Regions from separate parts of the Neisseria sp. HMSC15G01 genome, predicted to be linked through region 4. Evidence: predicted binding sites of a transcription regulator. Region 4 holds the regulator's gene; each other region holds the start of a gene.
The links. Region 4 encodes FNR, which switches genes on or off when oxygen is low (the NO sensors DNR and NnrR bind a similar motif). Its sites were predicted from a motif close to TTGATNNNNATCAA; they were not measured.
Positions count from the first base shown of each region.

Region 1 (5,735 bases), on a different contig from region 4:
AGATACTGTCGCCGTACGCGGCATGGCAAACAGAGGGCCGATTGCCAGATAAAGCGCGGTAGCAAAAGTCACGCCGTACCAAGGCGCAACACGGGAGGCCAATGCTTCCACATCGCGCGAGCCGGAATAGCCGACGGCAATCACGCCCAACAATGGCAAACCTGCGCCCGTCAGCAAAAAGCCGAACATGGCCGAAAGCCAGTTATCACCGGCCTGCTGTCCCAAAAAAGCAGGAAAAATCAGGTTCCCTGCCCCAAAAAACAGGGCAAACAGCATTAAGCCCACCGCCCATAAAGAAGCTTTGTTATGACTTGTCGTCGAATTCATTTTAGTTCTCTTTTTTCAAATTTTCGTTATCGGTTTCATCGGCTTCAAGGCCGTCTGAAAACATTTCGGCTTCGTTTGTTTCCAAACCGTCTTTCAGGCTGATTTCGATTTCACCATAATTTTCAGGCTGCACGATACGCACCAAGCCTTCTTTAGCCAATTCCAGCAATGCAATAAAATTGACCACCACATATGTCGCGCCCTGCTCCGGTTTAAACAAATCGCTGAACTTGCTGATACCGCTTTCGTTCAAACGACGCAAAATCGCTGTCATCTGCGCACGAACAGAAATGGTTTCCCGCACCACTTCATGACTGCACGTATGCTTGGCACGCGACAAAATACCCAACCAAGCCTGCGTCAAATCGGCAACGTACACTTCCGGCAACTTCGCTTCGACCGCAATTTCCAGCGGCAAATACGCCCAAGCAAAATCACGTCCGGCACGCGGTAATGCGTCCAAGCCCTGAGCCGCCAGTTTCATTTGTTCGTAAGCCAACAGACGGCGCACCAGCTCGGCACGCGGATCCGCCTCTTCATCCTCAACTTCTTCAGGACGCGGCAACAGCAGGCGCGATTTAATTTCAATCAACATCGCCGCCATCAGCAGGTATTCTGCCGCCAAATCAAACTGATACGCTTCCATTTGGGCAATATAGTGCAGATACTGCTCAGTAATCTTCACCATCGGAATATCGAGGACATCGATATTTTGCTTGCGGATAAGGTACAGCAGCAAATCCAACGGCCCTTGGAAGCTGCTCAATACCACCTTCAACGCATCAGGCGGAATAAACAAATCCTGCGGCACATCGGTAACAGGCTGACCGAACACCCACGCAACGGTATGTTCAGACGGCGTTGCGGCAGTGGAAGAAATAAGGTGTTCTGAAGGCATGGTTAAAGGGTCTTTTTCTTTTTAAGTTTAGTAAGAAGTTTCATCAACAAAAGGCCGTCTGAAACAAGGACAACCCGTTTTTAATATAAAAATCAGCGGTTTTTACGATTGATTTGCAAAGAAACAATGGCGACGGCAAAGGTCTGGGCCAAGGCCATACCCAACAGCGGCAGGCTGGCGAAAACCGTACCCGTCAGTACCGAGCCAATATCGCGAGAAAACACAAAACCATCCCTCGCAAGCATCGCCACCATCAAAGCCAACAACAGCAAACTTTCGCAGCCGACCAAAAGCCAAATCATTTTAACCGAACGGCGTTTGCGCCATTTCATGATACCGGCGTGTAAAAGGCTGAATATCACGACGGACAGAAACGGATAAAGAAAAGTGGTGAACGGGCGGTTATAACCGCTTTGCACACACAAATAATCGCCCGGCAGCGTATTGCATTCCATCACATCGAGAAACATCGGATCGACAGCATACATCAATACGCCGAACCATACCGCATAAATCAGGCTGGCGATAAAGTAGGCTTTAAAAAATCGGTTCTTAACCATCTTCCTCTACCCCTCACTTCCGCCCCGCGATATGCTCCACCGCAGCCTGTGCACAATACAATCCAAACGAAGCCGTTACCAGCATACTCGCGCCGTAGCCCGCGCAGGACAAACCTTGCGGTGCGGCATCGCTCGAACACGCTTCGCCGGATTGCGGCGGCGTAATATTCTCGATTGAATAAACGCAAGGCACGCGCATTTTTTCTTTGGTATCGCGGCTGAAGCCGTAGCGTTTGCGCAAGGTGTAGCGCAAATTGGAAAGCAGCGGATCGTGGGTGACGCGGCTCAAATCGGCGGTTTGGATCAAAGCCGGATTTTTCTGTCCGCCCGCACCGCCGCTGATAATAAACGGTTGCTTATGTTGCACGAAATACGCCGCCATCGCCGCTTTGACACGGATTTGGTCAATGGCGTCGATGACGAAGTCAAAAGGCCGTCTGAAAAGCTCGTCCAGATTGTCTTCGGTCACAAAATCTTCAATTTCCGTCACTTCGCATTGCGGATTGATTTGGTCAATGCGTTCGCGCAAAGCGGTAACTTTTGCCTTACCGAAATCATCGGTCAAAGCGTGCAACTGACGGTTAACATTGGACTCGGCAACGTTGTCCAAATCAATCAGCGTTAAACGACCGATACCACTCCTCGCCAAAGCTTCCACCGCCCACGAGCCGACGCCGCCGACACCGACCACGCACACATGCGCACGCGAAAAGCGCACCAGTGCTTCGTCTCCGTAAAGTCTGGCAATGCCGCCAAAGCGGCGCGAAGAAAGAAAAGCGGCGTCCTGCATAAGTAACCTTGTGATATATCAATAAATTAATGAAAAACGCCACAGGCGAATCGGACTGACATTATACTTGAAAGCAGATGGGCTGTTGTACCCGCCCGAAAGAGTTTATAATCGTTTCACATTCAGACAAGTTCTGATTTCATATTAAACGAAAGTGCCGCTACTCGGCGCAAAAGGAGAATAAATATGTACAAACATCTGGTTGTAGCCGTTGACGGTAGCGAGACCTCCCTCAATGCATTGAAACACGCCGCCGAACTGGCAAGCCTCAACAAAGCCCAACTGACTTTGGTTCACGTTGCCAACCCTGCCGAATACATGGCTTTGGCTCCTGAATTCCTGCAACACGAAAGCTACGAAGCCGCCGCAGTGGCCCAAGGCAACGAAGTTTTGGATTTCGCAGAAAAAACAGCGCGTGAAAGCGGCGTTGAAAACATCGTGAAACACCTGTTGGTTGCCAACAAAGGCGCGCGCGAAATGGCGCAAGACTTGGTTGACTACGCCGACAACAACGGTGCAGACCTGCTGGTACTCGGCACACACGGCCGCACCGGCCTGATGCACCTGCTGATGGGCAGCTTCGCCGAAACCGTAATGCGTCAAAGCCACCTGCCTCTGCTGATTATCCGCAGCAAAGCCGAAGAAGCATAATCAAGCATTTATTTAAAATAGCGAAAGGCCGTCTGAATATTTTTCAGACGGCCTTTTTTCATTTCACATTACAGCTTCAACTTTTATTTCACCATTTCTTTGAACACTTCGTGTGCCACAGCAATGGTTTCGTCAATCAACTCAGGCGTATGCGCGGCGGAAACAAAACCGGCTTCGTAAGCTGACGGGCCGAATGCGACATTGCGGTCGAGCATACCATGGAAGAAATGTTTGAAACCGTCGATATTGGAACGCGCCATGTCGGCATAGTTTTGCGGCGTATGGCTGGCAAAATACAAACCAAACATACCGCCCACGCTATCCGCCGTAAATTCAACACCATGTGCTTTAGCCGCATCGGCAATACCGTTGGCAAGGCGTTGGGTCAGGGCAGTCAGGTTTTCATAGAAGCCTTCGCGCTGAATGATTTCCAGCGTTTTCAAACCGGCGGCAACCGCAATCGGATTGCCGGACAATGTACCTGCCTGATACACGCCGCCCAATGGGGAAATATATTCCATAATGTCTTTACGGCCGCCAAACGCCGCCAAAGGCATACCGCCGCCGATCACTTTGCCCATGGTGGTCAAATCAGGTTTGATGCCGTGCAAAGATTGCGCACCGCCCAGCGCCACACGGAAGCCGGTCATCACTTCGTCGTAAATCAACACGGTACCGTGTTTTTCAGTTAATTCGCGCAAGGCTTTGACAAAGGCTTCAGACGGCCTAACCAGATTCATATTGCCGACAAAAGGCTCCAAAATCACACAGGCAATGTCATTGCCGCTTTGGGCAAAGGCTTCTTCCAGTTGGGCGATATTGTTGTACTCGAGTACCAAAGTATGTTTGGTAAAGTCGGCAGGCACACCGGCGGAAGAAGGATTGCCAAACGTCAGCAGGCCGCTGCCTGCTTTCACCAACAGGCTGTCGGAATGGCCGTGGTAGCAGCCTTCAAACTTGATGATTTTGTCGCGGCCGGTAAAACCGCGTGCCAGACGGATGGCGGTCATCGTTGCTTCCGTGCCGGAGCTGACAAGGCGCAGCTGCTCGACGGACGGCATGATTTTGGCGATTTCTTCGGCAATGACAATTTCGCCTTCAGTCGGCGCACCAAACGACAAACCGCCCAATGCTGCTTCGCGCACGGCATCAATGACTTCAGGATGGGCATGGCCGACAATCGCAGGGCCCCAAGAGCCGACATAGTCGGTATAACGCGTGCCGTTTTCGTCCCAAACATACGCGCCTTCTGCCTTTTTGATAAAGCGCGGCACACCGCCGACGCTGCCGAATGCGCGCACAGGAGAGTTCACGCCGCCGGGAATAATGGCTTTGGCGCGATTGAACAAGCTTTCATTACGGTTCATGGTCAATTCTTTCGTAAGAGGTCGTCTGAAAATCAAATCGGAGCCATTTTAACACCAAATCCTTTTCAGACGGCCCAAGCTTCAAAATAAGAATCGGGCGCAAAATCAAAATTATTCTTTAAAAACAAACACTCTATCCACATTTTTCCTGCTTGTGCTATAATCCGCGACCTATTGAAACAATAAAAGAAAAGCATCATGTTACGCGGACTCATACTCAGCCTCGCCCTTTTGGCGTCCTCCCTCGTCCATGCACAACGCAGCCTGCCTGATGATATGGACGTGGCCGTTTTAAAAACTGTCGATCTGCCTTATCTGAAAGTCAGCAAAGGCGGTTTTTCTTGGACGCGCCTGCTGACCTTGGGCATTGTGGACGGCAACGCAGCCAAACTGCAAATCACCCGCTTTACCAAAATCCACGATGAAAACGACCGTTTCATCCCCATGGGCCGCCTGCTGAATCAAACCGGCAAAGCCGTTGCGTTCAAATACAACGAAGAGAGCCGCCTCGTCCGCGAAATCTGGATTTTGACCGACGCCGAAGCCGACAGGTTCATCGAACACGCCAAAAAGCAGAAAAAGGCGGAAGAATAATTTTTCAGACGGCCAGAGTATTGCACAGGCCGTCTGAACCCTTTTACAACAAGCAAATCAATCAAAACAAACCATGAAAAAAGTATTTATCCGCACCTTCGGGTGCCAAATGAACGAGTACGACAGCGAAAAAATGCTGTCCGTCCTCGCCGAAGAACACGGCGGTATCGAGCAGGTTACCCAACCTGACGACGCCGACATCATCTTGTTCAACACCTGCTCCGTGCGTGAAAAAGCGCAAGAGAAAGTCTTCTCCGACTTGGGCCGCGTACGCCCGCTTAAAGAAAAAAATCCCGACCTCATCATCGGCGTTGCCGGCTGCGTTGCCTCTCAAGAAGGCGAAAACATCGTCAAACGCGCTCCGTATGTGGACGTGGTTTTCGGCCCGCAAACGCTGCACCGCCTGCCCAAACTCATCGTCGACAAAGAAACCACCGGCCTGTCTCAAATCGACATTTCCTTCCCCGAAATCGAGAAATTCGACCACCTGCCGCCTGCGCGCGTAGAAGGCGGTTCGGCATTCATTTCCATTATGGAAGGCTGCTCCA
Region 1 is NZ_KV792669.1:18,202-23,936, forward strand. It holds gene brnQ (branched-chain amino acid transport system II carrier protein) at 1-327, opposite strand, end outside; gene HMPREF3139_RS02765 (segregation and condensation protein A) at 329-1,225, opposite strand; gene HMPREF3139_RS02770 (hypothetical protein) at 1,318-1,785, opposite strand; gene HMPREF3139_RS02775 (tRNA threonylcarbamoyladenosine dehydratase) at 1,799-2,575, opposite strand; gene HMPREF3139_RS02780 (universal stress protein) at 2,762-3,226, shown strand; gene hemL (glutamate-1-semialdehyde 2,1-aminomutase) at 3,310-4,593, opposite strand; gene HMPREF3139_RS02790 (hypothetical protein) at 4,792-5,187, shown strand; gene miaB (tRNA (N6-isopentenyl adenosine(37)-C2)-methylthiotransferase MiaB) at 5,261-5,735, shown strand, end outside.
Region 1: a site for FNR is predicted at 2,584-2,597, ahead of HMPREF3139_RS02780 (universal stress protein). Genes of this name have one in related genera too.

Region 2 (5,735 bases), on a different contig from region 4:
TAGGCGACACTAAATGCGACGCTGAAATGCAAAATAGCAAATGTAATGGTTTTAATCATTCTGTTTTCCTGATACATTGGTGTTTTAATCGCTACATAATAATTATTATCAACTAACGCGTATATTTTAAATCCTTTATCCTAATTTAGATTTTATAAATCGATATTTTATTTTTGATAGGAATTTTATGAACCCGCTCCATATTGTCGTCCTCGACCGCGATACTCTCGTCAACCGCCCGTTTGATTTTGATTTTCCACATACATTGAGCAGCTACGGCACAACCGAAGCGCACGAAACCTTAGAGCGTATCCGCGGCGCGGACATTGTGATTACCAACAAAGTCGTGATTTCCGCCCAAGCATTTGCCGAAAATCCACAATTCAAGCTGGTTGCCGTTACCGCGACAGGCGTCAACAATGTGGACGTTGAGGCTGCCAAACAAAACGGTACGGCAGTGTGCAATATCCGCGCTTACGGCAATGAATCCGTGGCGGAACACGCGTTTATGATGATGATTACCCTGATGCGCAACCTGCCTGCCTATCAGCGTGACGTTGCGGCAGGCTTGTGGGAAAACTCACCGTTTTTCTGCCACCTCGGCGCACCGATGCGCGATTTGAACGGTAAAACGCTGGCGATTTTCGGTCGCGGCAATATCGGGAAAACGCTGGCAACTTATGCTCAGGCTTTCAAAATGAATGTCGTGTTCGCCGAACATAAAAATGCCCAAAGCGTCCGCGACGGTTATGTTTCCTTTGACGAAGCCATCCGCTCCGCCGATGTCGTATCGCTTAATTGTCCGCTCACGCCGCAAACGGCCAATATGATAGGCGAAGCTGAATTGCAGCAAATGAAACCCGGCGCCATCCTCATCAACTGCGGACGCGGCGGCTTGGTTGATGAAGCCGCTTTGGTTGCGGCGTTGAAATACGGCCAAATCGGCGGAGCAGGTTTTGACGTATTGACACAAGAGCCGCCGCGCGACGGCAACCCTCTGCTGAAAGCCCGACTGCCCAACCTCATCGTCACGCCACACATTGCATGGGCAAGCCAAGAGGCCGCCAACCGCCTGTTTGACATCCTTTTAGACAATATCAACCACTTTGTGGCCGGTAATCCGCAAAATCTGGTTTAATCTATGGAAAACCTGTTGATAAGGTTGTGAACAATTTTAAAGGCCGTCTGAAATATTCAGACGGCCTTTATTAATTCTTATTTATTTCATAAAGTTATCTATAAAATAGGTTAAATCGTTTCATTCTTCATTGTGGATAACCCTATAAAAAGGCCGTCTGAAATACTCAGACGGCCTTTTGTTTGCTCAGGCAAATTAAATATCGTATGTGGTTGAAGCGGTATCGCCGCCCTTGCCTGTCCAGTTGGTATGGAAGAACTCGCCGCGCGGTTTGTCGGTACGCTCGTAAGTGTGCGCGCCGAAGTAGTCGCGTTGCGCTTGCAGCAGGTTGGCCGGCAGACGCTCGGAAGTGTAGCCGTCAAGGAAGGTAATGGCGGAAGCCATGCAAGGCATCGGAATACCGTACTCAATCGCTTTGGCCACCACTTTACGCCATGCAGGCAGACAGGTTTCCAACACGCCTTTGAAATAAGGATCGGAACCCAAGAATACCAAATCAGGATTGGCTTCGTATGCGTCACGGATGTTGCCCAAGAACGCGCTGCGGATGATGCAGCCTTCGCGCCACAAGAGGGCAGTATTGCCGTAATTCAATGCCCAATCGTTGTTTTCGCTGGCTTCGCGGATCAGCATAAAGCCTTGTGCATAAGAAATGATTTTGGATGCCAACAGGGCTTGGCGCAAAGCATCCACCCATGTGGCTTTGTCGCCTTCGACGGGGCTGATGGTTTTGCCAAACAGGCTGTTTGCTTGGGCGCGTTGGTCTTTAAACGCGGACACGCAACGTGCAAACACGGCTTCGGAAATCAGGGTCAACGGGATACCCAAATCGAGGGCATTGATACCGGTCCATTTGCCTGTGCCTTTTTGACCTGCGGTATCAAGGATTTTTTCGACCAAAGGTTCGCCGTTTTCATCTCTGTAACCCAAAATCGCGGCAGTAATTTCAATCAGATAAGAATCCAGTTCGGTTTTGTTCCACTTGTTGAAGATTTGGTGCATTTCATCATAAGACAGGCCCAAACCGTCTTTCATGAATTGGTACGCTTCGCAAATCAACTGCATATCACCGTATTCGATGCCGTTGTGCACCATTTTGACGAAATGGCCTGCGCCGTCGCGGCCGACCCAGTCGCAGCAGGGTTCGCCTTGCGGGGTTTTGGCGGCAATGGCTTGGAAGATAGGTTTGACGGCGGGCCATGCGGCTTCGTCGCCGCCGGGCATGATGGACGGGCCGTGACGCGCGCCTTCTTCGCCACCGGATACGCCCGCGCCGATAAAGCGGATGCCTTTCGCGGCCAGCTCGTGTGTACGGCGGGTGGAATCAGGATAGTTGGCATTACCGCCGTCAATAATGATGTCGCCTTCGTCCAAAAGCGGAACGAGTTGTTCGATAAAATCGTCAACAACAGAGCCAGCGCGAACCATCATCATGATTTTGCGCGGTTTTTCCAGTTTATCCACTAAATCTTGCAATGAATAGGCACCGATAATGTTGGTACCTTTAGCTGCGCCGTTGAGAAAATCGTCTACTTTAGCGGTGGTCCGGTTGTACGCCACGACTTTGAAACCGCGATCGTTCATATTCAAAATCAAATTTTGACCCATAACGGCCAAGCCGATGACGCCGATATCGCCTTTCATTGATGGAAGCTCCATTATTAATTTAATTTATCAACCGTAACTCTAGCTGATTTACAACTTTTTAACAATCCTTAACTTTTTAATTTTTTGAAAAGATGCCTTTACGTTTCAGACGGCCTTTGGGAAAACAAACTATAAATAAGATTTTAAATAATAAATAGAAGATGATATTGAGTGCAGACACAGCTTGTTGATAACTTTGATTACAAAAATTTTTCAAATACTTAGCTGATATTTTTTGATGAGGATAAAGTATTGTCGGCCTTGTTTGCAGATGTGGATAAAAATTTCCTACTGCTTTATTCTGTGGGTAACTTTTTGCCTGTGCACAATCTTAGCCTGTTTTATACTTCTCCAATTGGAACTGATTGACTAGAGAAATAGTCAAATGGTTTTTTATTTCAAGTTATTTTCATATTTCCTTTTATTTAAGCTGGGAAAAGGCCGTCTGAAAATATTTCAATAAGGGTGTGCATATGAAGTTTTCCTTTAGTATTAACCTGTTATCCGTTTTGATTTTGGCCGCTTGTGCGCAACAGCCGGTTCAAAAGCCTCAAGTTTCCCTGCCCTCTGTATCTGTGGATAACCATGCGCCGGAGCAAGGAACAGGGCTGACGGAGCAGAAATTAATCCGCGCCAAGCATTATATGGCGGCGTCTGCCAATCCGCTGGCAACTGAAGCCGGTTATGAAATTTTGAAGCGCGGCGGCAGTGCGATAGATGCGATGATTGCCATGCAGACAACTTTGGGACTGGTTGAGCCGCAGTCTTCCGGATTGGGCGGCGGTGCGTTTTTGGTGTATTGGGACAATAAGGCGAAAAAGCTGACGACGTTTGATGCCCGAGAAACGGCGCCGAAAGCGGCAACGCCGGAACTTTTCTTGGATGAAAACGGCAAACCGATGGGCTTTATGAAAGCAGTGGTCGGCGGCCGTTCGGTCGGTGTGCCGGGAATTCCGAAGCTGCTGGAAGATGTCCACAAGCGTTACGGCAAATTGCCCTGGGCAAGTTTGTTTGAGAAACCGATTACTTTGGCGGAACAAGGTTTTGCCGTTTCTCCGCGTATGGCGAAATCCATCGAACAAAATTTGGAACCCTTGCAACGTTATCCGCAAACCGCCGCTTACTTCCTGCCTGACGGCAAACCTTTGGCTTCGGGAACGGTTTTGAAAAACCCTGAATTTGCGCGTTCCGTACGCCTGTTGGCGGAAAAAGGCAGTGCGCCGTTTTATCAGGGAATGCAGGCGCAGAATATTGTTCGTGCCGTTACCGGTGCTGTGGATAATCCTGGCAAAATCAGCATGGCGGATTTGAAAAACTATCAAGTTATCGAGCGTAAGCCGGTTTGCGCGCCGTATCGTGAATATGAAGTTTGCGGCATGGGCGCGCCAAGTTCGGGCGCGATTGCTTTGGGTGAGATTTTGGGCGTCTTACAAAATCAGGATATGAGGGCGTTGGGATCGGAAAATATTCACAGTTGGCGCTGGATAGGCGATGCGTCGCGGATTGCTTTTGCCGACCGTGATTATTATGTCGGCGATCCTGCGTTTGTGAACGTTCCGACCCGCGCCATGATTTCTCAGGCTTATTTGAAACCGCGTGCCGAAGAAATCCGCAAAGCTGACAAGGCATTGGAAACTATTCAGGCAGGTCAGTTCGGCAAGGTATACGCGCAGGGCATGGCGGTCGAGCTACCGTCTACTAGCCATTTGGTGGTTGTGGATAAAGACGGCAATGTCGTGTCGATGACGACTTCGATTGAAAACGCGTTCGGTTCGGGGCTGATGGCAAACGGTTATCTGCTCAACAACGAATTAACCGATTTTGCCTTCAATCCTGTCGGAGAGGACGGTAAAACGGTGGCAAACAGCGTTGCCGGTGGAAAACGTCCGCGTTCTTCGATGGCGCCGACCATTGTGATGAAAGACGGAAAACCTTATATGGCGGTCGGTTCGCCGGGTGGCAGCCGCATTATCGGTTTTGTCGCTAAAACGCTGGTGGCGCATATCGATTGGGGTATGGACATTCAGACGGCAATTTCACTGCCGAATATGCTCAATCGCGGCAGCCAGTATGAAATCGAGGATAAAACAGCGGCTGCGGATAAAGCGGCTGCGTTGGAAAAATTGGGCTACAAAGTCCAAATCCGCGATTTGAATTCCGGCGTGCAAGGCATTGTGATCGGCAAAGACAGTTTGCTCGGCGGCGCCGACCCGCGCCGTGAAGGCAAGGTCATGGGCGATTGATATTGTCGGTTTGACATGCAAAGGCCGTCTGAAACCTAGTTGTTCAGACGGCCTTTTAGTTTAGGAAAAAATATGGATAAGATGTGTATAAGAATAACGCTAAATTTTAATGTTTTTATTTTTCAATAAGATAAAAAGGATGAATATGTGGATAATTACTTGTGGAAAATGACATGATTTAGGCCGTCTGAAAGGTTCAGACGGCCTTTTCATTGGACTGCTTTATCTATTTTCTATCAGGCTGCCGGCAACTCGTGAAAAGCGGTGGGCAAATCTTCGTCATCGGCAAACTCAACCCATTCGTAAGCGGTTTCATCTGCCAAAACGGCACGCAACAGCGCATTATTGATGGCATGGCCTGATTTGTAACCTTCAAATGCGCCGATAATCGGATGGCCGACAATGTATAAATCGCCAATCGCATCAAGGATTTTGTGGCGGACAAATTCATCGGGATAGCGCAAACCTTCCGGATTCAAAACATCCATGTCGTCAATCACGATGGCGTTGTTCAAATTGCCGCCCAGTCCGAGATTGTGGGCGCGCATCATTTCCACTTCGTGCATAAAGCCGAAGGTACGGGCACGGGCAATCTCATCGATATAGGATTTTCCTGCAAAATCAATCTCGAAAGTAGGTGCGCTTCGGTTGAATACGGGATGATCAAATTCGATGGTTAAAGTAACTTTAAAGCCGTCATAAGGCGT
Region 2 is NZ_KV792687.1:22,016-27,750, reverse strand. It holds gene HMPREF3139_RS08120 (DUF2061 domain-containing protein) at 1-59, opposite strand, end outside; gene HMPREF3139_RS08115 (D-2-hydroxyacid dehydrogenase) at 188-1,138, shown strand; gene gnd (decarboxylating NADP(+)-dependent phosphogluconate dehydrogenase) at 1,334-2,782, opposite strand; gene ggt (gamma-glutamyltransferase) at 3,259-5,028, shown strand; gene lpxC (UDP-3-O-acyl-N-acetylglucosamine deacetylase) at 5,265-5,735, opposite strand, start outside.
Region 2: a site for FNR is predicted at 3,021-3,034, ahead of gnd (decarboxylating NADP(+)-dependent phosphogluconate dehydrogenase). Genes of this name have one in related genera too.

Region 3 (5,735 bases), on a different contig from region 4:
GGCGCATTCCAGCAGGATTATGCCAAACATATTAAACAGTTTCTACAACTGCAACTGTTGCACACGCCGCATTCGGGCGAAATCTTAAACCGCATATTGCCCGATTTGGCGCGCTGCGGCACGCCTTCCGCCTTACAGGCCGCGCTTGAAGCCGTCAATCATGCCGACGCGCGTCCGCTGTTGCCGCTTATTCAAACGCCGTCATTGCTGGTGTTTGGACAGAAAGACGCCATCACACCGCCGCGCATGGGCGAATATTTACACCGCCATTTGAGCAACAGCGAGCTGGTCCTTATCGACAAAGCCGCACACGCGCCCTTTTTAAGCCATGCCGACGAATTTGCCGAAACCTACCGCAATTTTGTCGAAAAGGCCGTCTGAAACAGCCTTAAACCATAAAAACATTGTCGGGCAAAGCCCGCTGACACGACCCACCATGACCGAACAAGACAAACGCTGGCAGATTCACCGCCATCTCGCCCAAGACACCGACGAGCGCCTGCAGCTGGTCCGCAATGCACCCAAACGCATCATGCTGATTGGTGCCGATGCCGACATCAGCCGCAGCCTGCTGGCCGCGCGTTATCCCGACGCCGTGTTTGAAGAATACGATCCGAATGCCGACTTTTTGAAAACCGCCGCTGCCGCGCGCAAAGGCGGTTTCTGGCAGAAGCTGACCGGCAAAACCATTCCGCAGCATTACCAAGCCCTGACCGCGCCGTTGCCCGAAGCATCCGCCGATATGTTGTGGGCCAATCTCAGCCTCAGCCGCGCCGACGATATTTTGCCGGTATTGAAAAACTGGGCCGTCGCTTTGAAAACCGACGGATTATTGTTTTTCACACACTTTGGCCGCGACAGCCTGAGCGAGCTGACAGGCCGTCTGAACCATGAAGGCATCGAATGCGAAGCGCCCACGCTGATTGATATGCACGACTTGGGCGATATGCTCGCCGACAACGGCTTTTACGATCCGGTAACCGACACGGCCAAGCTTGAGTTGAGCTATAAAAAAGCCGGAACGTTTTGGCAGGACATGGAAACCTTGGGATTGTGGAATGCGTTAAAGTTCAGCAATCCGCAAGCGGCCAAGGAATGTGTGGATAAGATTTTTGAAAACGAAGGCCGTCTGAACATCACGCTTGAAACCGTGTACGGCCATGCCGTGAAGAAATTGGTGTTGCCGCAAGGGGAGAATGTGGTGCAGTTTTTCCCGAAACGGCAGGGCTAGTTTGGCGGTTGTGCCGGTAGGGTTGACACCGCGATTGCGTGTTGTCGAATGCGGTTTGGCGTTTGTATTGATTGCCTGCGCTGTTTAATATGTATGAAAAGAAAAAGGCCGTCTGAAAAGTTTTCAGACGGCCTTTTGTTTGATTCCGAATTAAGCCTGTTTGGCAGCCCATTCGGCCGGAGTGGCGGCAACGGAAATCGACAGTGCGTGCAATTCGTTGCTTTCGAGTTGCGGCTTGAGGCCGTCTTTAATCAGGCGGTGGCGGGCGAGGCGGGCTTTGCCTTCAAATGAGGAGGAAACGATTACGGCGAAGAAGTGATGGCCGTCGCCTTCGACTTCGACGTGTTCGCAAGGGGTAACGCCTTCAATCAGGGTTTTGACTTGTTCGGATAAAAGCATGGTGGTTCCTTGGGAAATGGTTTGCTTGTAAAAGAGGGCATTATACCGAATCTTGATAAAAACAGGCCGTCTGAAAAACCAAACTTCGGATTTCAGACGGCCTCGGTCTTTTGAAGCGTCAAATGCTTATTCGTACACTTTCAGCAGCTCGACTTCAAAAATCAAAGTTGCGTGTGGAGGAATCACGCCGCCAGCACCGTGTGCGCCGTAGCCCATTTCGGAAGGAATGGTCAGCTTGCGTTTGCCGCCTTCTTTCATGCCGCCGAAGCCTTCGTCCCAACCTTTAATCACTTGGCCGACGCCCAGAGTGATGGTCAGCGGTTGACGGCGGTCGAGGCTGGAGTCGAATTTGGTACCGTCTTCCAACCAGCCGGTGTAATGTACGGTGATTTCTTTGCCTTTGACGGCTTCTTTGCCGTGGCCTTCTTGCAAGTCTTCAATAATCAGGCTCATGATGTTCCTTTCGGATGTATGGTGAAAATCGGCTCAAGATTACCATATTGTGTGGAATCGTGAAACAAATGCGCCCATATGGCCGGCAACAAAGAGGCCGTCTGAAACGGATTTTCAGACGGCCTTTGTTTTGTGCTAAACCTTATTTGTTGTCAGGTTGGGATTTGACATCGGTGGATACAGGCAGCTCAGGCATGGTTCGGGCAGACTCTGGAACATTGCCGGAGAGGGCTTTCAAGAAGGCAACGATGTTTTCAGTGTCTTCCGGAGCCAGGGTTTTACCCAATTGAGCTTTCGCCATGATGTTGACGGCTTTATCCAGTTCCCAAACGCTGCCGTTGTGGAAGTATGGGTAGGTGCGTTCGACGTTTCTCAAGCCGGGAACGCGGAAGAAGAATTCGTCTTCGGCTTTTTTGGTTACGTCCGCACGGCCTTTGTCGTGTTTAGGATCGTCGATGTGTTTCCAGTAAGGACCGTCCACCAAGCCGAATTTTTGGAACATGGTACCGCCCAAGTTGACGCCGTTGTGACAAGCGATACAGCCGTTGTCCATAAATGCGCGTACGCCTTTGCGTTCTTGTTCGCTCAGGGCAGATACGTTGCCTTTCAGGTAGTCGTCCCAACGGGTCGGGGTCAGCAGGGTACGTTCAAACGCGCCCAATGCGGTGGTGATGTTTTTTAAGGAAACCGCGCCGTCTTCAGGGAATGCGGCTTTGAATTTTTCTTGGTATTCAGGGATACCGGCGATTTTGGCGGCGGCATCGGCTTCGGTAGCGTTGGCCATTTCAACCGGGTTGAGCAATGGGCCGCCGGCTTGTTCTTCCACATCGGCTGCACGGCCGTCCCAGAATTGGCTGCCCAACAAGGCGGCATTCAGAGCAGTTGGGGAGTTACGGCCGCCGAATTGGCTTTTGTGGCCCGCGCTGGTCGGCATGTTGTCTACGCCGGCAGTTGCCAAGTTGTGGCAAGAGTTACAGCTGACGGTGTTGCCTTTGGACAGGCGGTTTTCGTACCAAAGTTGTTGGCCGAGTTTGACCTGTTCTTCGGTAAACGGACGAACTTTTTGCATTTCGGCTAAGTCAGGCAAAGGTTTGAACGTAGCTTGCGCGCGTTCCAACAGGGCTTTGTCTTCGGCAGAAACATCGGCAGAATTTTGAGGGGCCGAAACAGCGGCGGTGCTTGCGGCAGCATCGGCACCGCTCGCGGCAGAAGCTGCTTGAGGGGTTTCGGTTGTTTGAGCCGTTTTCTCGCCGCAGGCGGTCAGCGCGGCAGAAACGACCAAAGCCAAAGCGATTTGGTGGAGTTTTAAACGTGGCATAGGAGGGTTCCTTTGTTATGCGTTTGTTATGTCATGGATTGCTGATTGCACCAGCAATATGCCAACTATAAAAGATAAGGCGGTTTTAATTTTTGTTGTAAATCAACCTTTTAAATTTGATAAATTCTGAAAATATCACTGATAGGGAAATTTATACTATGGAACTTTTTTATTATTTATTTACAATTGCTTAGATAAATTAAGGCCGTCTGAAAAAATAAAATTCAGACGGCCTTATTCAGACGGCCTTTTAGTTTTTATTGATTACGTCCGTTATTTTATTTTAAAAAATCTTAATAAATATGGGGTTATTAAAAAATAAAAATAATTTGCGTTATTAAGCATAAAGCGTTATAAATGCGTTAACAAATGAACATTTCACTTTAGAGTTTTTTATGCTGATTGCTTTATTGATTATGCTGCGCGAGGGCATCGAAGCCGCCCTGATCGTCGGCATTGTTGCCAGTTTTTTGAAACAGTCGGGACACAGCGAGCTGATGCCGAAGGTTTGGCTGGGCGTGTTTTTGGCTTCGGTCATGTGTTTGGGTATTGGTTACGGCATTCATTCCGCTACCGGCGAGATTCCGCAAAAAGAACAGGAATTGGTGGTCGGCGCCATCGGCCTGGTGGCCGTGGCTATGCTGACGTACATGATTTTGTGGATGAAAAAGGCCGCGCGTTCGATGAAACAACATCTTCAGGATTCTGTTCAGTCGGCCTTGAACCGCGGCAGCGGCCAGGGGTGGGCCTTAGTCGGCATGGCGTTTTTGGCTGTGGCGCGCGAAGGTTTAGAGAGCGTGTTTTTCCTGCTTGCCGTGTTCCAGCAAAGCCCGACGTGGTCTATGCCGATAGGCGCGGTGTTGGGGCTGTTGGTGGCAGTTGTCATCGGTACGCTGATTTATCAGGGCGGTATGCGCCTGAACTTGGCGAAGTTTTTCCGTTGGACGGGCGCGTTTCTGATTGTGGTGGCGGCCGGTCTGCTGGCCGGTTCGTTTCGCGCGCTGCATGAGGCCGGCGTATGGAATGTGATGCAGGATATTGCTTTCGACACATCGAAATATTTGCATGAAGACAGCCCTTTAGGCGTGCTGCTCGGCGGTTTCTTCGGCTATACCGACCACCCAACCGAAGGCGAAGTCCTGATTTGGCTGCTGTATCTGGTTCCCGTCATGATTTGGTTTTTGCGCGGCAGTGCGCCAGCAAAAACGTTAACTAAATAAGAAGGAAGTAAAATGAAAAAATTCAATCTGACTGCTTTGTCTGTAATGCTGGCTCTGGGTTTGACCGCGTGTCAGCCGCCTGAAGCCGAAAAAGCCGCGCCTGCCGCTTCAGGCGCATCCGCTGCCGCCAATGCCGACGGTTCGGTCAATATCGGTGTGAACGATACTGCCTGCGAACCGATGGAATTGACCGTCCCCAGCGGCCAAGTCGTGTTCAACATTAAAAACGACAGCGGCCGCAAGCTGGAATGGGAAATCCTGAAAGGCGTGATGGTGGTGGACGAGCGTGAAAACATCGCCCCGGGTTTATCCGACAAAATGACCGTTACCCTACTGCCGGGCGAATACGAAATGACTTGCGGCCTGTTGACAAATCCGCGCGGTAAGCTGATTGTTACCGACAGCGGCTTCAAAGACACTGCCAACGAAGCGGATTTGGAAAAACTGTCCCAACCGCTCGCCGACTATAAAGCTTACGTTCAAGGCGAGGTTAAAGAGCTGGTGGCGAAAACCAAAACCTTTACCGAAGCCGTTAAAGCCGGCGACATTGAAAAGGCCAAATCCCTGTTTGCCGCCACCCGCGTCCATTACGAACGTATCGAACCGATTGCCGAGCTTTTCAGCGAACTCGACCCCGTCATCGATGCGCGTGAAGACGACTTCAAAGACGGTGCGAAAGATGCCGGATTTACCGGCTTCCACCGTATCGAACACGCCCTTTGGGTAGAAAAAGACGTATCCGGCGTGAAGGAAATTGCAGCCAAACTGATGACCGATGTCGAAGCACTGCAAAAAGAAATCGACGCATTGGCGTTTCCTCCGGGTAAGGTGGTCGGCGGCGCGTCCGAACTGATTGAAGAAGTGGCCGGCAGCAAAATCAGCGGCGAAGAAGACCGTTACAGCCATACCGACTTGAGCGACTTCCAAGCCAATGTGGAAGGCTCCAAAAAAATCGTTGATTTGTTCCGTCCGCTGATCGAAGCCAAAGACAAAGCGCTGTTGGAAAAAACTGATGCCAACTTCAAACAGGTTGAAGACATTTTGGCGAAATACAAAAAACAAGACGGCTTCGAGCTATACGACAAACTGAGCGAAGAAGACCGCAAAGCCCTGC
Region 3 is NZ_KV792687.1:42,123-47,857, forward strand. It holds gene bioH (pimeloyl-ACP methyl ester esterase BioH) at 1-381, shown strand, start outside; gene HMPREF3139_RS08210 (class I SAM-dependent methyltransferase) at 437-1,231, shown strand; gene HMPREF3139_RS08215 (BolA family protein) at 1,382-1,630, opposite strand; gene HMPREF3139_RS08220 (FKBP-type peptidyl-prolyl cis-trans isomerase) at 1,757-2,086, opposite strand; gene HMPREF3139_RS08225 (cytochrome-c peroxidase) at 2,226-3,401, opposite strand; gene efeU (iron uptake transporter permease EfeU) at 3,797-4,621, shown strand; gene efeO (iron uptake system protein EfeO) at 4,634-5,735, shown strand, end outside.
Region 3: a site for FNR is predicted at 3,494-3,507, ahead of HMPREF3139_RS08225 (cytochrome-c peroxidase). Genes of this name have one in related genera too.

Region 4 (5,735 bases):
CTTGGTGGATCTTGGTACTTTGGCTACTCTTAGCCTGTAATCATCTTTTGGTTACGCCGGTTATCGAGGCACACAAGTACGGACTGGATAACTGGCTGCTGTCTCTAGTAGGCGGTACATTCGGCATTTGGCATGGCTTATCCAGTATCATCTTTTTGATTTGCACAATACTCGCCGCTGTTTGCGTATGGAAATGGCCCAAGCCAAACTAATCCGTCTTAATAAAAGGCCGTCTGAAAGACTTATTTTCAGACGGCCTTTTATTTTGAATCATGAATTCCCCGACTCTTCAAATATAAACCATAAAAAAATGCCCTGCAATATGCAGGGCATTTTTCACAAACCGATTAAGGTTTAGCGTAACCGTGAACGCCATTGTAAGGAGCTGGGATCCAACCTTCATCAGTAGCAGGCAATTCGCCTTGACCTTCGATAGTTTGGCCTGGAGCAACTTGACGAGTAACAACGCTGCGGATTTTAACATCAACGCGACGGTCAGGTTCGATACAAGCGATAAGGGCAGCACGTTTCTTAGCTTTAGAAACTTTTTTACCCAGTTTAGCAACTTCAGCTTCACAAGTAGCAGTCATTTGAGCTTGAGACTCGCCCAGACCTACTGCAGAGATTTTGCTAGAAGCAACGCCACGGCCTACCAAGTAGTTAGCAACTACGTTGGCACGACGCTCAGACAGAGCTTGGTTGTATTCTTCAGAACCCATGAAGTCAGTGTGACCTTCAACACGTACAGTTTGTACGCTGTCGTTGCTCAGGCGTTGAGCCAAAGAGTCCAAGTTTTCTTGAGCTTCAGGACGCAGGTTGTCTTTGTCGAAGCCGAACAGAGTTTTAGTAGACAGAGAAACAGTTTCATCAACATACTCAGGAGCTTGTTGTACAGGAGCAACTGCTTCGCGGTCACCACATTCAACACGGCCTTCGGTAGCTTTGTCGAAGTAGCTGTTTTTCCAGCATTCGCCGTAGTTGTTACGGACGATTTCTTGAGATTGGCTGCTTACGGTGTAACCGTGTTTGGTGTGCGCTTCGCTGGCCATAGCGGTGCCAGAGGCAACCAAGGCAACGAACAATGCGCTTAATTTCAGCTGTTTGGTCATTTTATTCCCTCATCAAATTGTTATGCGGCGGACTAGGAAAGCAACCGCTGCAAAGTACCAATATACAGGCCGCAGTATCAAAACAGCGGCAAATCGGATATATCAGGTTGCACTATAAAGAAGCGCAAGGCAAACTGTCAATACTCGATGCCTTCAAACAATCATGAAGTGCCTGCTTCCTAGTAGTTAATCATGCCGAAAAATCAATCTTGTGTCATTAATTTAGGGCAAAATCAGACAATTCACCTACCTAAAGTTGTACAAAAACAACAAAACCCCTTTCCCTCTTCTTTCCTGAATTTCCTGTTTTCATATCATTAAAAGATATTTTCATTAAAAACAACCATTTTCAAAACTCGGGGCAAAACTGGGCAAAATATGTTAAATTACATGCCGTTTGTCGCACAAAATCCACAATAACAACGTATTCGGTACTGCTACCATGAAACTGCAACAATTACGTTACGCCCTTGAAGTTTACCGGCACAATCTGAATGTCTCCGAGGCTGCCGATGCGCTTTTTACATCCCAGCCCGGCATTTCCAAACAAATCCGCCTGCTTGAAGAAGAATTGGGTATCCAAATTTTTATCCGCAGCGGCAAACGTGTGGTTTCCGTTTCGCAACCGGGCAAAGCCGTGTTAGATATTTCGGAACGAATTTTGCGTGATGTACAAAACATTAAAAATATCGGCAGCGAGTTTACCGATCACGACAGCGGCTCGCTGACCATCGCGACAACGCATACCCAGGCGCGTTATGCCTTGCCCACAATCGTTGCGGAATTTGTCAAAAACTACCCTAAAGTCAATTTGACCATCAAACAAGGCAGCCCTTCTGCCATTGCGCAAATGGTCAGCAGCGGCGAAGCGGATTTGGCAATTATTACCGAACGCATTGACGATCATCCCGAGTTGGGCAAACTGCCCTGCTATGAATGGAACCATGCCGTCATTGTTCCGCATGACCACCCTCTTTTGGACTGCCGCAATCCTTTAAGCCTTGAAGATTTGGCTTCTTTTCCGCTGGTTACTTACGAATTTGCTTTTAATTCCGGCAGCAGTATCGCGCGTACCTTTAATAAAGCGCATATCGAGCAACCTGATGTTGCCTTATCGGCTGCCGATACGGATGTATTGAAAACGTATGTACGCTTAGGCTTGGGCGTTGGTTTGATGGCCAAAATGGCGTACGATCCCGCGGTTGATCAAGATTTGCAGCTGATTGATGCGGCACACTTATTTGAACCGTCGCCCACTTGGATAGCCTTACGCTCGGATACTTACCTGCGCGGTTACGCGTATGACTTTATCCAGATGTTTGCACCGAAACTGACCAGAGAAGTAGTCGACCGCATTCTGTACACGCCGGTTGTTGAAGATTTTTCAATTTAAAATTTGACTATCACTTGCGCAACTTAACAATTATTCTTTAATTCTTGTTAAAAAGGCCGTCTGAAATATTTCAGACGGCCTCAGATTCAGATAGCGTGTGAACAACCGGAAACCATTTTCTTCAAAGTCGTCGCATCTAGGATTTTGATGTGCTTGTGTTCAACCGAAATCAAGCCTTCGTGATGGAATTTGGATAAGGTGCGGCTGACCGTTTCCAGTTTCAGCCCTAAATAGCTACCGATTTCCTCACGCGACATCCGCAAGATAAAATCATTGGCGGCAAAACCTCGTGAATAGAGACGCTGAGACAGATTGAGTAAAAATGCCGCCAATCGCTCTTCAGCGCGCATATTGCCCAAAAGCAGCATAACGCCCTGATCTCGAACAATTTCGCGACTCATCAAGCGGAAAAAGTGAGAGCGGAGGCTGGGAATATCCTGACCGAGTTCTTCAATATGTGTAAACGGAAGCTCGCATACCTCGCTGTCTTCCAAAGCCACAGCATCACAGCTGTGAATATGGGAACAAATCCCATCCATACCGATCAGCTCGCCCGACATAAAAAAGCCGGTTACCTGATCTCGTCCATCTTGGCTGGCGACTGTTGTCTTAAAGAAGCCCGCACGGATGGCAAACAAAGAGGTAAACGGCTCGCCGGCACGGAACAGGTATTCACCTTTTTTCAGACGGCGGCTTTGACGAATAACCGCATCTAATTGTGAAAATTCGTTAGGCATTAGTCCGACAGGCAAACACAGTTCTCGTAAAGAACATGTGGAACACAAGGTTTTCATTTGATGTGTTGCATTGTGTGTAGCCATAACGCACCTTTAATTTGCTTAATTCTCTCAACCCCTGATTAAGCCGAATAACTATTGACCCATGTCAAAGTCGGCATATCATTATGAGGCATTCTACCAAACTATCGAAATTTTGACTAAAATTTTCCCTAATTTCCTTACTTCATACTACAAGCCCCGACCATGAAAATCATCCCCATCTCAAATAACACCAACACAAACAATGAATTACCGGAATTTGATCGTGAATTAATTGCCAGTTTGCCATCAAGCGGTCCACGTTATACATCCTATCCGACCGCCGACCGCTTCCATGAAGGCTTTAAAGAAGCCGAATATATCCAAGCTTTAAACCTGCGCAACATGGGTGCGCTCAACAAACCCCTTTCGCTCTACATCCACATTCCCTTCTGCAATACCATCTGCTATTACTGCGGCTGCAATAAAATCATTACCAAAGACAAAAGCCGTGCCGATGCCTATATCCAATATCTGGAAAAAGAAATGGAGTTGCTGGCACCTCATTTAGGCGGAAGACACCAGCTCGCACAGCTCCACTTCGGTGGCGGTACGCCCACATTCCTGAGCGATGACCAACTCGAACGCGTCTTCGACATGATTCGTAAATACTTCCAGCTGATTCCCAACGGCGAATACTCCATCGAAATCGACCCGCGTAAAGTCAGCCGTGAAACCGTCCTCAAATTGGGCAAACTCGGTTTCAACCGCATGAGTGTCGGTATTCAAGACTTTGACCCTAAAGTACAGGAAGCCGTCAACCGCATTCAAAGCTACGAAGAAACCAAAGAAGTGATTGATGCCGCGCGTGAAGCCGGGTTTAAATCGGTCAGCGTCGATTTGATTTACGGCTTGCCGCACCAAAACACCGAAAGCATCAAAACCACCATCGATACAGTCTTATCCCTCGATCCCGACCGCCTTGCCCTCTACCACTACGCCCACCTGCCGCATATCTTCAAACCGCAACGCCGTATCGACACCAATGTCGTACCCGGCAGTGAAGAAAAACTCGATATGCTGCAATATTGCGTCCAAACCCTGACTGAGCGAGGCTACGTTTTCATCGGCATGGACCACTTTGCCAAACCTGACGACGAGCTCTCCATCGCACTCAAAGAAGGTTTCCTGCAACGAAATTTCCAAGGTTATTCCACCTATGCCGACTGCGACTTGGTGGCGATCGGCATGTCCTCTATCGGCAAAATCGGCAGCACCTACTCCCAAAACGAGCGCGATATCGATGCCTATTACGCCGCACTCGACGCCGGACACCTGCCGATTATGCGCGGCTACCAGCTCAATCAAGACGACATTTTGCGCCGCAACATCATTCAGGATTTGATGTGCCGCTTCTCGCTCGACTATCGGATTTACGAAAGCGTGTTCGGCATTCCGTTTAGCCGTTATTTTGCAGCGGAACTGGAAGATATGAAGCAACTGGAAACCCTCGGCCTGGTCCACCTCAAACCGCACGGCCTGACCGTTACGCCGAAGGGCCGTTTCCTGATCCGCAACATCGCCATGGTGTTCGACTACCATTTACGCCATAAAGAAACCAAAGCCAAATACTCGCAAACCGTATAAACACTTAGGCCGTCTGAACATATGTGCTATATTTCAGACGGCCTTTTTTCACATCAAAAGCAACACAAAATGGATCAACCCGATTTCTTCCCCATTCCCAGCCCCTGCATCGGCGTTTGCGAAGCCAATGCCAAAGGTTATTGCAAAGGCTGCCTGCGCAGCCGGGAAGAGCGCTTGTACTGGCTCCAGATGACCGATAGCCAAAAACATCAAGTCATGCACCTTCTATCCCTCAGGAAGGCCAAAATCCGCAACCGCAAACTGGAAAAAACCGAAACGGGCGAACATCCGGTTCAAAACCTGCTCGATTTCTAAATTGCCCTTGCCGACCGCACACCACAATAAGGAAAAACATGAAAAAACTGCTTGCCTGCCTGCTTGTACCATTGACCGCCCTTGCCCTGGGCGCCTGCAAACCCGCCGCAACTTCATCCGACAACAAACCCGCCGAACTCAACTGGCAGCAGCCTAAACTCACCAGCAATGTTTGGAAAATCAGCAAAGAAGGCCAACCCGATTCCTACCTGCTCGGCACCATCCATATGGGACGAACCAATCAAACCTTGTCTTCCGATGCAGTCAAACTGTTGCAATCCACCGCCCAACTGACGACAGAAGTTGACGCATTGCCGGACAGCAGCCCGGAAACGGCAAAAATGTATCAAAAATACTTCAAGGAAGTCATGAGTACCGAACCACTCAGCCGTAAGCTCGGCAAAGCAGATTTCCGTCTTTTACAAGAAATCTATTCGCAAAATGAAGAAAGCCGACCCATCACCCAAATTGCCGACAAACTCCATCCGTGGGCGGCATTCATTTTTGCCGGCA
Region 4 is NZ_KV792657.1:49,268-55,002, reverse strand. It holds gene HMPREF3139_RS02170 (DUF4149 domain-containing protein) at 1-212, shown strand, start outside; gene HMPREF3139_RS02165 (OmpA family protein) at 348-1,109, opposite strand; gene HMPREF3139_RS02160 (CysB family HTH-type transcriptional regulator) at 1,552-2,502, shown strand; gene fnr (fumarate/nitrate reduction transcriptional regulator Fnr) at 2,589-3,323, opposite strand; gene hemN (oxygen-independent coproporphyrinogen III oxidase) at 3,486-4,907, shown strand; gene HMPREF3139_RS02145 (DUF1289 domain-containing protein) at 4,977-5,222, shown strand; gene HMPREF3139_RS02140 (TraB/GumN family protein) at 5,261-5,735, shown strand, end outside.